DNA from 2 places in the Paraburkholderia sp. J10-1 genome. Region 2 is predicted to be linked to the other one. Evidence: riboswitches for the same ligand, from Rfam matches in the RefSeq annotation. Region 2 holds a riboswitch; the other holds the start of a gene.
What was found. A riboswitch is a leader RNA that binds a small molecule or an ion and turns the genes downstream of it on or off. The one in region 2 is predicted to bind fluoride.
Positions count from the first base shown of each region.

Region 1: it holds a riboswitch for fluoride, as region 2 does, so the genes downstream of both, U5A65_RS00130 (voltage-gated chloride channel family protein) here and U5A65_RS00615 (MutS-related protein) in region 2, are expected to answer to the same signal.

Region 1 is NZ_CAJMYW010000001.1:24,046-29,957, reverse strand. Features, by position in the region: gene U5A65_RS00145 (SDR family NAD(P)-dependent oxidoreductase) at 86-865, shown strand; gene U5A65_RS00140 (DUF3079 domain-containing protein) at 875-1,078, opposite strand; gene U5A65_RS00135 (penicillin acylase family protein) at 1,282-3,792, shown strand; fluoride riboswitch at 3,859-3,930, shown strand; gene U5A65_RS00130 (voltage-gated chloride channel family protein) at 4,022-5,311, shown strand; gene U5A65_RS00125 (methyl-accepting chemotaxis protein) at 5,533-5,912, shown strand, end outside.
Region 2 is NZ_CAJMYW010000001.1:132,166-138,077, forward strand. Features, by position in the region: gene U5A65_RS00595 (YbaK/EbsC family protein) at 1-158, opposite strand, end outside; gene U5A65_RS00600 (DUF190 domain-containing protein) at 301-669, opposite strand; gene U5A65_RS00605 (DUF190 domain-containing protein) at 845-1,174, opposite strand; gene U5A65_RS00610 (MutS-related protein) at 1,258-2,811, opposite strand; gene U5A65_RS00615 (MutS-related protein) at 2,808-4,343, opposite strand; fluoride riboswitch at 4,502-4,564, opposite strand; gene U5A65_RS00620 (ATP-dependent protease) at 4,766-5,149, shown strand; gene U5A65_RS00625 (porin) at 5,218-5,912, opposite strand, start outside.

The DNA of each region.
Region 1 (5,912 bases), 110 kb from region 2:
GCAAGAATCGGGCAGGTTCGGGTATTCACTCGCCGGTGGCGCCAGGCGGAGAATCGAAGCCATCCACACTAGCGAGAGGTGCTAAATGGCAACGAACAACGGCGGTCAGTCGGGCCCGAAAATCGCGGTTGTCACCGGCGGCAGCCGCGGCATTGGCCGCGACACCGTTCTACGGCTGGCAAGCCGCGGCGTCCGCACGGTCTTTACTTACAACACCAATCGGGCCGAGGCCGAGAAGGTTTGTGCGCAGGTTGCAGAGGCGGGCAGCCAGGCGATCGCCCTGCAACTGAACATGGCGGATTCTGGCGCGTTCGACGACTTCGTTGCGCGCCTGCGAGAAGCGCTCGGAACGCTGAGCGCCACGGGCTTCGATTATCTGGTGAACAACGCCGGAATTTCTTCCACAGCCACGCTTGCAGCCGGCACCGAAGCGGAACTCGACGCGCAGTTCGCGGTGCACTTCAAGGGGCCGTTTCTGTTGACGCAAAAGCTGCTGCCGCTCATTCATGACGGCGGCCGGATTGTGAACGTCTCCTCGGGGCTTGCGCGCTTCGCGTTTCCGGGCCGCGCGATTTATGGGCCGATGAAGGCGGCGGTCGAAGCGCTCACACGCTATATGGCGCTCGAGCTCGCGCCGCGGCGAATCGCGGTCAACGTCGTGGCGCCAGGCGCCATTGCGACCGACTTTAGCGGCGGCATCGTGCGGGACAATCCGGAGGTCAATAAAGCGGTGGCGGAACACACCGCGCTCGGCCGCGCGGGATTGCCGACTGACGTGGGGCCGGTTATCGCGGGTTTATTGTCGGATGACTTTGGGTGGGTGAACGCGCAGCGCATCGAGGTGGCTGGCGGCATGCATATTTGATTTCGCCAGTCACAGCGCGACGCTTTTGCCGGTCGCGTCGACTTCGATGCCCCAGTCGCCTTGTTCGAACCAGTCGTCGCCGAGCAGTTCGGCAGGATGCTGCGTGCGGCTCTGGCCGTTGCCGCATCGCATGTCGCCGGCGGGGCAGTAGTGGTCGCAGCCCCAGCACAGGCGCTCGGGGTGCTGGGGGTGGATCGGAAACTTCTTTGCCATGATGTCGTCCCGGTGCGATCCCGGAAAGGACGCAATATCAACATTGTCGTCCTCGCGCGCCACAGTGGCAGATGGCAGAGTGTCACGCCCAGCAAGCGCGGCTGCTGCAGATTGTCGCAGCGTCATGCTATGGTCGTAAGGCGGCCGGCCGATCCGGTCGCAGCGCCCGGAGGCGCTAATCAAAACGACCCGCATGCGCCGCCATGACCCGTTCGAGCCTTTCTCCGCAAAAGCGCCGCCGCGCGTGGCCGCTGATTGTGTTGTGTACTGTCGTCGTCGTTCTGGTTGCCGGGGTCCTGGCGGGCTGGCTGACATTGCGCGGCAGCTTGCCGCAACTGGACGGCACGCGTGCCGCGCCGCTCTCCGCGCCCGTGACGATCGAGCGCGACGCGCTGGGCGTGCCGACGATACAGGGCAACACGCGCGGCGACCTCGCGTATGCGAGCGGCTTCCTTCACGCACAGGATCGTTTCTTCCAGATGGATTTGCTGCGCCGGGTCGCCGCTGGCGAGATGGCGGCGCTCATCGGACCGGCGGCGTTGCCTCTGGACCGCCGCGACCGGCCCTTGCGCTTTCGCGAACACGCCCAGGCAGCGCTCGCCGCGCTCTCCGCTGACCAGCGGGAACTGATCGAACGCTATACGGCGGGCGTCAACGACGGCCTGCGCTCGCTTCGCGCGCGGCCGTTCGAGTACTGGCTGTTGCGCACGCAACCGGCGCCGTGGCGTCCCGAGGACACGGTGCTCACCGTCTACGCGATGTACTTCGATCTTCAGTACGACCAGGTGAGGCGCGTGCTCTCGCGTGCGGCGCTGCGCGAGCGCGTGCCCGCCGACCTGCTTGCGTTCCTGCTGCCTGAAACGAGCCATTGGGACGCCCCGCTCGACGGGCAGCGCGCATTGCCGCAACCGCCGGCGGCGTTGCCCGCCGCGCCGCCATCGTGGCTTCCGGCAACGCGGTCCGCCGCCGATCTCGATCCCGACGCCACTTCGCTTCTCAGCAGCGTGCCTGGTTTCGTCGGCGGCGAGAACGCGGTCGATTCGATGGTCGGCAGCAACGGTTTCGCGGTCGACGCCGCGCATAGCGCGCACGGCGGCGCGCTGCTCGCGAGCGACATGCACCTGGGACTCGCGCTGCCGAACGTCTGGTACCGCCTCTCGCTCGTGTATCCCGCCCCCGATGGCGGCGAGCGGCGTATCACGGGCGTCAGCCTGCCGGGTACGCCGTCCGTCGTGGCCGGCAGCAACGGCCATATCGCGTGGGGCTTTACGAACAGCTATGCGCGCTTCGTCGATCTGGTCGAACTTCAGCGTGATCCTGCCGATCCCTTGCGCTACCGGGTGCCGGGCGGCGGATGGGACAAGGCGCGGCTGATCCACGAGCGCCTCGATGTGAACGGCGGCGCGAGCGTCGATCTGCCGGTCGTGCAAACGCGCTGGGGGCCGCAACTCGTTGTCGGCGAGCACGCCTATGCATTGCATTGGGTCGCGCAGGATCCACAGGCGACCAACATGAACTTCATGCAGCTCGAAGGCGCCACGAACGTCGCCGACGCATTGCGCGCCGCGCAGACCTTTGGCTTGCCGACGCAGAATTTCATGGTGGCCGACGCGCAAGGCCATATCGGCTGGACGCTTGCCGGGCCGCTGCCGCGCTTCGCGGATGCCGACGGCGGCGCGGCGGCGCTCGCGAGCTTGCCGTACCGCTCCGAAACGTATGCCGGCTGGCAAGGGTACCGTTCGCCCGATGCGTATCCGGTGCGCGTCGATCCGCCGGCCGGGCGCATCTGGACCGCGAACAACCGTACCGTGCCGCTGGAGGACGTGGCGCGCATCGGCGACGCCGGCACGGATCTCGGCGCGCGCGCCACGCAGATTCGCAACGACCTGTTCGCGCTGCCGCATGCGAGCGAGCGCGACCTGCTCGCGGTGCAGACCGACGACCGCGCGTTCTGGATCGAGTACTGGCGACGTGTCGCGCTGGACGCGCTCGATGCGCGCGCACTCGACGGTCATCCCAAACGCACCGAATTCCAGCGGCTGGTCCAGGCGTGGGACGGCCGCGCCGATGTGGATGCCGTCGGCTACCGGCTCGTGCGCGCGTTTTACGACTCGCTCTACCAGGCATGGTTCGGTGTACTGGACAAACAGTTGGCCGCGATTGCGCCGGGCCTCAGCTATCGCGCGGCGAACTCGCGTTACGAAGCGACGATGGAGACACTCGCCGACGATCGCGCCTGGATACCGGGAGCCTTCGCGGACTGGCGCGCGTTCATGCTGGACCGTATCGACCATACGATCGCTAGCTTGCCGCATGGTGCGAATGGCGCGAATGGCACGAAGCTCGAAGACGCACGCTGGGGCGAGCGCAACCGCGCGGCAATTGCGCATCCGTTCGCGCGCATGGTGCCGGAGTGGCTGCCGTGGGTTCGCGGCTGGCTCAGCGCGCCGCATGACCCGTTGCCGGGCGACTCCAACATGCCGCGCGTGCAGTCGCCGGCGTTTGGCGCGTCCGAGCGTTTCGCGGTGTCGCCGGGGCGCGAGCAGGACGGGATCTTCGAGATGCCGGGTGGGCAGTCGGGCAATCCCCTGTCGCCGTATTTTCTCGCGGGACATGAAACATGGGTGCGTGGCGACGCGGCGCCGTTCCTGCCCGGTACGGCCGTTCATACGCTCAAGCTCGTCCCGGCCGGCGCGCAGCAGGCTCAAAACTGAGGGCCGCAGGTTCGCCAGCGCGGCGACGATCCTGTTGCAGCGTCTTATGTTGTCGCATAAAATCACGGGGCTTTCGGAGATGGCATTCCTCCCGTAACCGCCCTGCGTTCCCGCAGCGCTGATGATGCCTACGAGTTCCTGGGTGCAGGAGGTCGTAGGCCGTCCACGCGACGCCCCCTGTCGCCCAGGTGATTTGCAACCGTGCAAGCAAACGCAAACCTGGACCGCAATGAAATCCCTGAAGTCTATCGAGCAGTTCGCGATGGTTCCGTACCTCGCGCGCTGGCTGCTGCTCTCGTCCGTGCTTGGCGCCCTGGCGGGCAGCGCCTCCGCCTTGTTCCTCTATGCGCTCGATCGCGCAACCGACATCCGCGTCGCCCATGCCTGGCTGCTCTGGCTGCTGCCCGTTGCCGGCTTCGCGACCGGCTGGGTCTATCACCGTGTCGGCAAGCCGGTGGAAGGCGGGAACAACCTGCTGATCGACGAAATCCACGACCCGCAAAGAATCGTGCCCAAGCGGATGGCCCCGCTCGTGCTCGTCGCCACCGTGGTCACGCATCTGTTCGGCGGCTCGGCCGGACGCGAAGGCACGGCCGTGCAGATGGGCGGCGCGCTCGCCGACCGGGTGACGCACGCTTTCGGCCTCGACCGCGAGGAGCGCCGCATTCTGCTGATGGGCGGCATTGCAGCGGGCTTTTCGTCGGTATTCGGCACGCCGCTGGCCGGCGCGATCTTCGGGCTGGAAGTGCTCGCAATCGGGCGCCTGCGTTACGACGCGCTGCTGACCTGCGTGGCGTCGTCGCTGGTCGCGGACCAGGTGTGCCGCGCGTGGGGCATCCATCACACGGTCTATAGCATTGCGTTCGTCCCGCATGTCACGCCGCTCGGACTTGGCTCGGCCATTCTCGCGGGCATCGCATTCGGCGTAGTGGGCATGCTGTTCGCCGACTCGACCCACGCGCTCTCGGCGTTCATCAAGCGCAAGATTGCCTACGCGCCGGCGCGTCCGTTCGTGGGCGGTATCGTCGTGGCGCTTGCCGCTACCGCGCTGAACGTGCCGCAGTATCTCGGCCTGGGCATTCCGACCATTGTCGAAGCGTTCAATCATCCGTTGCCCGTCTACGACTTCGCGGGCAAGTTCGGCTTCACCGTCGTGACGCTGGCATCGGGCTTCAAAGGCGGCGAAGTCACGCCGCTGTTCTATATCGGCGCGACGCTCGGCAATGCGTTGGGGCATGTGCTGGCCTTGCCGATGCCGGTGCTCGCGGGCCTTGGTTTCGTTGCCGTATTCGCTGGCGCCGCCAACACGCCGATCGCTTCGACGGTCATGGCAATCGAGCTGTTTGGCGCCGACATTGGCGTGTATGCGGCGCTGGCCTGCGTGGTGGCTTATCTGTTTTCCGGCCACACGGGCATCTACCGCGCGCAGCGCGTGGGGCAGGCGAAGCATCCGCTTTTGCCCGCTGGCATGCGTCTTTCGGACATTCCCGCGTTGCGCCGTGTACGGAGCAGCGATTGAGTCTCCGGCATCGCGTCATCGTTGTCTTGTCCACCTGAAAGCGAAGCGCATCGGGCTCGTTAGCAGAAGTGAGCGGACGACGCCAGAAGCGCTGGCTGATTCTCCCTATATCGGTTCGCCTCCTACCCTTGGTGTGGGGGATGAGTCAAGCTTGCCGCGCTCGCGTCGAGGCAGGGTCTCGCTGTGAGCCACATAACAGGGAATCGATTAAGGGGACAGCCATGAAGTGGCTCGATCGCATGACGGTGTTCAAAAAGCTGCTGACAGCATTCGCCGTTGTGATCGTATTTGCGGTGGCCGTGGGTATTGCCGGCGTCTCGTCGCTGGCGTCGATGCATGATATTGCCGATGAAATCTGCAACCGGCACATGAGCGGCCAGTTCTGGCTGGAGGAAGCGGCGCGCAGCAAGTTGAGCACTGACCTCGACGCGGCGAATCTGGGCTACGCCGATGAAGCGGGGCGCAACCATCTGAAGGAAGACATCGTCGCGCAGCTCAAGCGCATGCATGAGTCGCTCGATCGCTACGCCGGTGCAGGCGTGTCGGCTGGCGACCGTGCGCTCTATGACGACGTGCTCAAGAAGACCTCCGCATGGGAAGC
Region 2 (5,912 bases):
TGCTCGTCTTCGAGCAGTACGGTTTTTGCAAGGCGGTCGCCGGGAATGTGCGCTGCCGCAGCGCTTTCCATGCTCGAATGACTGTATGGGTGGCGCACGATTTCGTAGCGTGAGCCCTTGCTGCGCAGGCGTTCCTGCAGAGTGGTCGACATCGACATGGCACACCTCCTGTCGAATGCGTAGAAGAAAACCAGCCGCTAGTCACCACTTCAGAATAGTTCACACGCGCGTGAATAGCACGCCGGCGCCGCCGCCGCAGATTCGCAGTACGAAGACCTGGCGGCGCATGTTGTGAAGTGACTATTTCGGCTTATGACCGAATAGGGAAAAGCGCGCTTTCCCTGCCTGCTGCGAGTCCGCACCGAGCACCCCAAACTCGACGGGAAACCGCGTGTAGAAGACGTGAACGTGCTCAGCTTCAACGGCGTCGAGCATGCGCTGCGCCTCGTCTTCCGTGACGGCGAGAATAACCTGCACCGGTTGGTCAGCGAGATTCAGCAGATGCGCCCCATGATGTGCGCCGGCATGCCCAGTCCCCTCCGCGCAGTTGATCACTGTGACGCCATGAATTCCCAGGCGGCCCGCTTCGTGAAGCAGCCATTCGCACACCGTCCGATGTCCGTGATGGCGGTCATGTTCGGTGTAAAACGTAAGCTGAAAGCCGTTCATGCCCTCCTCCACGCGCGGGAGACCGCTGAGCAGAAGCTGCAGCCGGAAGGTCCTTCGGTGCCGACCCGGCACCGAAGGACCCTCAATCCATTCTAGTGCAAGGGTCTGGCGCCGACATGTGCTGCATTGCAGCGCACGCGCGCGACATAGGGCACAAGCTCAGCGTGTTCTGTCCTCAGTCCGCAGCTTTCGTTCCAAGCGTGGCGTATTCGATTCGCGTACGCGTATAAAAGAGGGGAACACCGCCGCCGTTGAGCTTGTCGAGCAGGTTGTCAATCTGCGCATCTCCGGCGATAAGGGTGACGGCGACCGACTGTTCCGCAAGCTCGAAAAAGCGAGCAGCATGATATTTTCCCTTGTGGTCTACACCTTCGGCTACCTCGACCACCGTGGCGCCATGAATGTCCGCATGCCTGGCTTCCTCAAGTATCCAGTCAACGACCGAAAGGTGCCGGACGCGATGACTCTGATTAGCCGCATAGATGGTCAGTTGACTACCTTGCATAAACACCTCCTGATCAAGTTAATGAACTGTGCCGGGCCAAAAGCCAGAGAAGCGACGACGCCCCGCTGGCTGCTGCCCTGGGGTCAAGCCTTAACGCGTGGCGAACGCTCCTGCCTATGCCCAGCATCGTCTGACTCCATGGCGTCTTCCTCGAATAAGGCGCGGTACAAGTCCTGCCCGAAACTCGTTTGCAGCGGCTCTCCCTGAATCAGGCGGAACGTGCGCTCGCCGTCTTCCCGGCGTTCGGCCCGCAGAAAGACTGCGGGAAACGCGCATTCAGTAGCGAGACCCTTTGCCAACGTGAACAGATGCGTGACAAGGCATATCTTTACGCGCGCCTCGAGCAGAGCGTCGATAATCGCTCTACCGACTTCCGAGCCCTCACGTTCGTTGGTCGATGCAAACGACTCGTTTGACAGGAAGAGCGCGTGAGGCCGGATATGGTCAACGACCTCGCTCATGCGTCTTAACTCTTCGTCGAATTTTCCGCTTTGCATCGTGACATCTTCCTCCCGCTTGTAGTGCGTGAAGATCCCGGTCGCGACGTTTGCTTCAAATGCCGAGGCGCCGACGATGCCGCCCGCCTGGAGCAGTACCTGTGCGATTCCAATACTACGCAAAAAAGTCGATTTCCCGCCCTGGTTCGCGCCGGTCACGACCATAGCATCCTTGCCGTTCGCGTCGACGTCGTTGCCCACCGGTGCGTGCTCCATACGCAGTGCGAGACTGATGTCGTACAGCCCTGAGAAGCTGTGCCTGCGCTGCTCAACCGGAAAAGGCACAGGAAAACAGACTGGCAAACCTCGCTTTGCCAGTCTGTTGCGCAAATTCATGAAACCCAGATAGAGGCCAAGCTCCGCGCGCAACATCGCGAAGAAGCTCTTGATGTGATCAGCGGACTGGGCAAGCGCGTTTGCAACGTGGTTGATGCCGCGCGCTTCAAGTTCGGCGACCGCACGGGCGCCGTTCTCATCTCGCTCGGCAATGCGGAACGTGTATGAGCGTGGCCGCCTTGCGAATAGACGGCGAATCAGATTCGGGTCCGGCTCGTGGGGTCTGCGTAAAACGTAGCGGGTGCCCTTGTTGCCACGACCTGGTTGCGCACTCATCAGCACACCGCGGTTGAACCTGAGTTCCCTCAGGCAATGCTTAACAGCTGCGAAATAGTCGTCCGGCAACGCTTCGCGCACCATCGCGAAGAACCGTCTGAAACCAGCCGATTCGAATGACGACGTTTCATCGTCCGCGAGTTGGCGCAACTTCACCAACGAGGCGAAATACGCCTGCACGAGGTCTCGGGCCGAGTGCAGGACGCTGCTCGCCGAAGCCGTCAATCCCCAGTAGAAGCTCTTGCGCTCTGTCTCTTGCGCCTCCACGGCAATCGCATAGAGCCGCCGTACAACGGCCTCGTGGCTCAGACAATCCCTGAGCACGGCCTGTCGATAAAGAATGTCGCCAAGCTCGTCCAGACTGACGGTCACGACCTTCTTCGCCACACCCTCGAGAAATTCGTCGCCCGCCCCCATCGCCGCAAAGACGGTGGCGAGTTCGAGATCCCGCGTGAGCGTGGTTTCGTTCCATTGTTCACCGCGATGCCAGTCGAAATCGCGCTGCGCATAGAGCAACCATGCTTTCATGATGCAAGGCGCTCCTTCAGGCGTTCATAGGTGAGCCCGTACTGCTCGGCCACAGAGACGGCGTATGTGCGTCCATCGGCGAGCTTTCGGCGAATACGGAACGTTCGCTGCGCCGGATTGGACGGGCAGATTTCACTGACCATGCTCACTGTCTGCGCGCCGAGCCGGGCCAACTCTTCGACAAAGGTCACGCATACGCAAAGCGCGTCGCGTTCCATAATCCGGTTGACGATCCGGCGGCAGAGAAATAGCGCATCGGCAAGCGTCGTGGAACTGAAAATCTCGTTCATCACGATGACGCTGCGGGGCGTGGCTCGCGCCAGGATGGCGTGCATGCGCATGAGGTCATCCTGCAACTTGCCGCGCATGTCCTTCGTATTCTCTTCGCGCTCAAAATGTGCAAAGAGCTGATCGCAGAGATACAGGCGCGCCTCACTGCCAGGCACCGGGCAACCCAGCCTCGTGAGGTAGTGAAGTTGCCCGAACGCTCTGGCGAAAGTCGTCTTGCCGCCGTTGTTGGGACCCGAGACAACAATAATGCGCTCAGCACGCTCCAGCCAGAAGTCGTTGCGCACGACTGGAAGCTTGTCTGCACACAGCTTGTGCGCGAGCGCGAGGTCGAACGTATCGTGACAACGTTCGGCCTTGCTCGACGACGAAACCACCGGGAAGCAGAATGGAAGACCTTGCTCCCGGCAATTCTGAATATAGGCGTCGTACGCGATGTAGAACTGCGCCTCGCGGTCGAATGAGGCGATGGTGGCATCAAGGAAGTCGGTGTGATTGAGCTGGAAGCTGGCGAGCATCGCAAATGGTTGAGGCTGGAGCCTGGCGACGTAGTCCAGTATCTGTGCCTCGACGTGATTCATTTCCGGCCATTCCTTGACCTCGACACTGTGGTCCTTGACCTCACCCTGCTTGAATCGCTCGAAAATAGCCACGACGTATGCGCTGTAATCGCTCTCGCGGTCGTCATTCAGCACGGTCACCGCGTTGCCGTGAATGTGCACCGCGTATCTAACGGCTTCCAGCGCCGTCTGCAGGTCCACCACATCTCGCCTGAGTCCGATGAAGTCCTCGCCACGAAGATACCCTGCAAGCCACGCGCTGAACTCGCGCAAGCCTGCCGACTTCGGGGGAGTCTCATGTAGCGTGGCTTCTAACGTCCCAAGCGCATCGCAATACCGGAACGCAGCTTCGAGAAACCACCATTGTTTTTGTCGCGGATAGTAAAGCTTCTCTGCCTGTGCCAGCGCTGAGCGCATCTTGCGCATCGACTGCGCAAACGCGTGAATACAGCGGGAAATCTCGTCGCTCCCGAGGTCGCGCATCACGTCATGCCGGTACCGTATTGCACTCTCGCGATCGAGCGCTGTACGAAAGAACGGCTTCAGGTCGTACTCGTCATAGCCTTGCGTGAGCTTCAGTTCAATCTGGTCGAGATTCAGGTCGCCAAAGCACTCCGGCTCGTGCACTTCGCCAGCAGGCGGCCCGTCTTCGGGTGTCTCAAACAGGATGCTGTGAAATCCCATCTCCAGTCCCTCGTCGCCACGCCTTTGGCAGAGCGCGACGAAACCCAGACCCAACGAAGGTTGGGCTGTGACGATGCGAACCGGGAGTTGCCGTCTTGACGGCACAGACACAGGTGGGGCCAGCGAAGAAACCGCATGCACCGACAGTGCCTGTTCCCAGGCCGGTAGGCATCATTAGCCCGTCGGGGCGGTTCCAGGAGAATGCCATCTCCTGCAACAACGTTACGCCTCTATCGCCAGCGCTGCAAGCCCCCAGGCGGGCGTACCCGGGCAGAACGCGGTGTGTGGCAGCTGCCGCATCGACAGCGTTCGAACGCGCCGCAGGCCGCCTGCGCGGGCATCGCAGTTGCGAAAGTGAGGGAGTCTCGGGCGTCCAGTCGCGGCCCGCGCGATAATGTGCCACGGCCCACATGAGATATGCGATGACAACCCCATTCGACGAGGCAACAACGGCGGCGATCGCCGCGTTTGCCCAACTGGACTTCTACACGGCTGTGCAGGCGATGCGCGCCGAGGCCGACTACGACCGCGAACGCGACCAGTGGATCTCGCACTACATCGACGAGCACGGCGGCGGCGTGGACGATGCGGCATACGACGCCTTGCACGCGCAGGCCCAGGCAACGCCGGAATACGCGCAGTTCGTCGATGCCGTTCGCAGGGAGATCCTGGAATACTTCGGCGTGACCGACGATCAACTGGACTGGATGGTCCTGCTGCGCGACGACGACAGCGATGCGCTTTGGGCGGAGGTCAACCGGCAGCGCAACGTGCTGGGCACCGGTGAAGTGCGCGGAGACCTCTGATCATCGCTGGGCGTCGGGGCGTGACCAGAGCGTCGCCCCCGAAAATCAGGCCGTACCCGCGAGAACGGCTAGAACAAATGCCTGATGCCCACACGCGACAGGAATTGGCTGTCTGTCGACGAAGTGCCGGCCAGCGCGATCGATGCCTTGGTGCTGTCCCCGAATGCTCGCTGCGCATGCACGTCGAGGTAGACATCTGTGCGCTTGGAGAGCAAATAGTCCACGCCGCATGACAGCGTGAGCCAATGCGACGCATCGAGCTTGTCGTACGAGATCTTGGTGGCGAGCACGAGGTCGGGCCGGGGCCGATATTCACCGCCAACGTGAATCACCTGGTCCTGTGCGCTGGCGTTTCCAAGTTCCAGATGGGTATTGGTATAGACCGCTGACACCCGCCATTGACCCGGTGTATAGGTTGCACCAAATCCGAAGATGCGCTGCTTGTCGACGAGCAACGCGGTAGCGGGCGTGATCGGGCGCCCGAAGATTTCCGCCGCGCCAGTCATGCCGACATAGACGGGGGCGCCATTGATATCGGTGTAGAAGGCGCCTGCGGCAAAGGCGCTGCCGGCGTATTGCACCGTTGCACTCACCGCGCGACCGGCGTTTGTCGTGGTGTTACCGGAACTTGCGCCGAAGCTGTACTGCGCTCCGGCCGAAAAGCCCGCAACCGTGCGCGACATGAATTGCACCGTGTTGTTCAACCGCTCGCCGGAAACGCGATCCAGGTCGCCGTTTTCAACACTGTAGATGCCACACGACA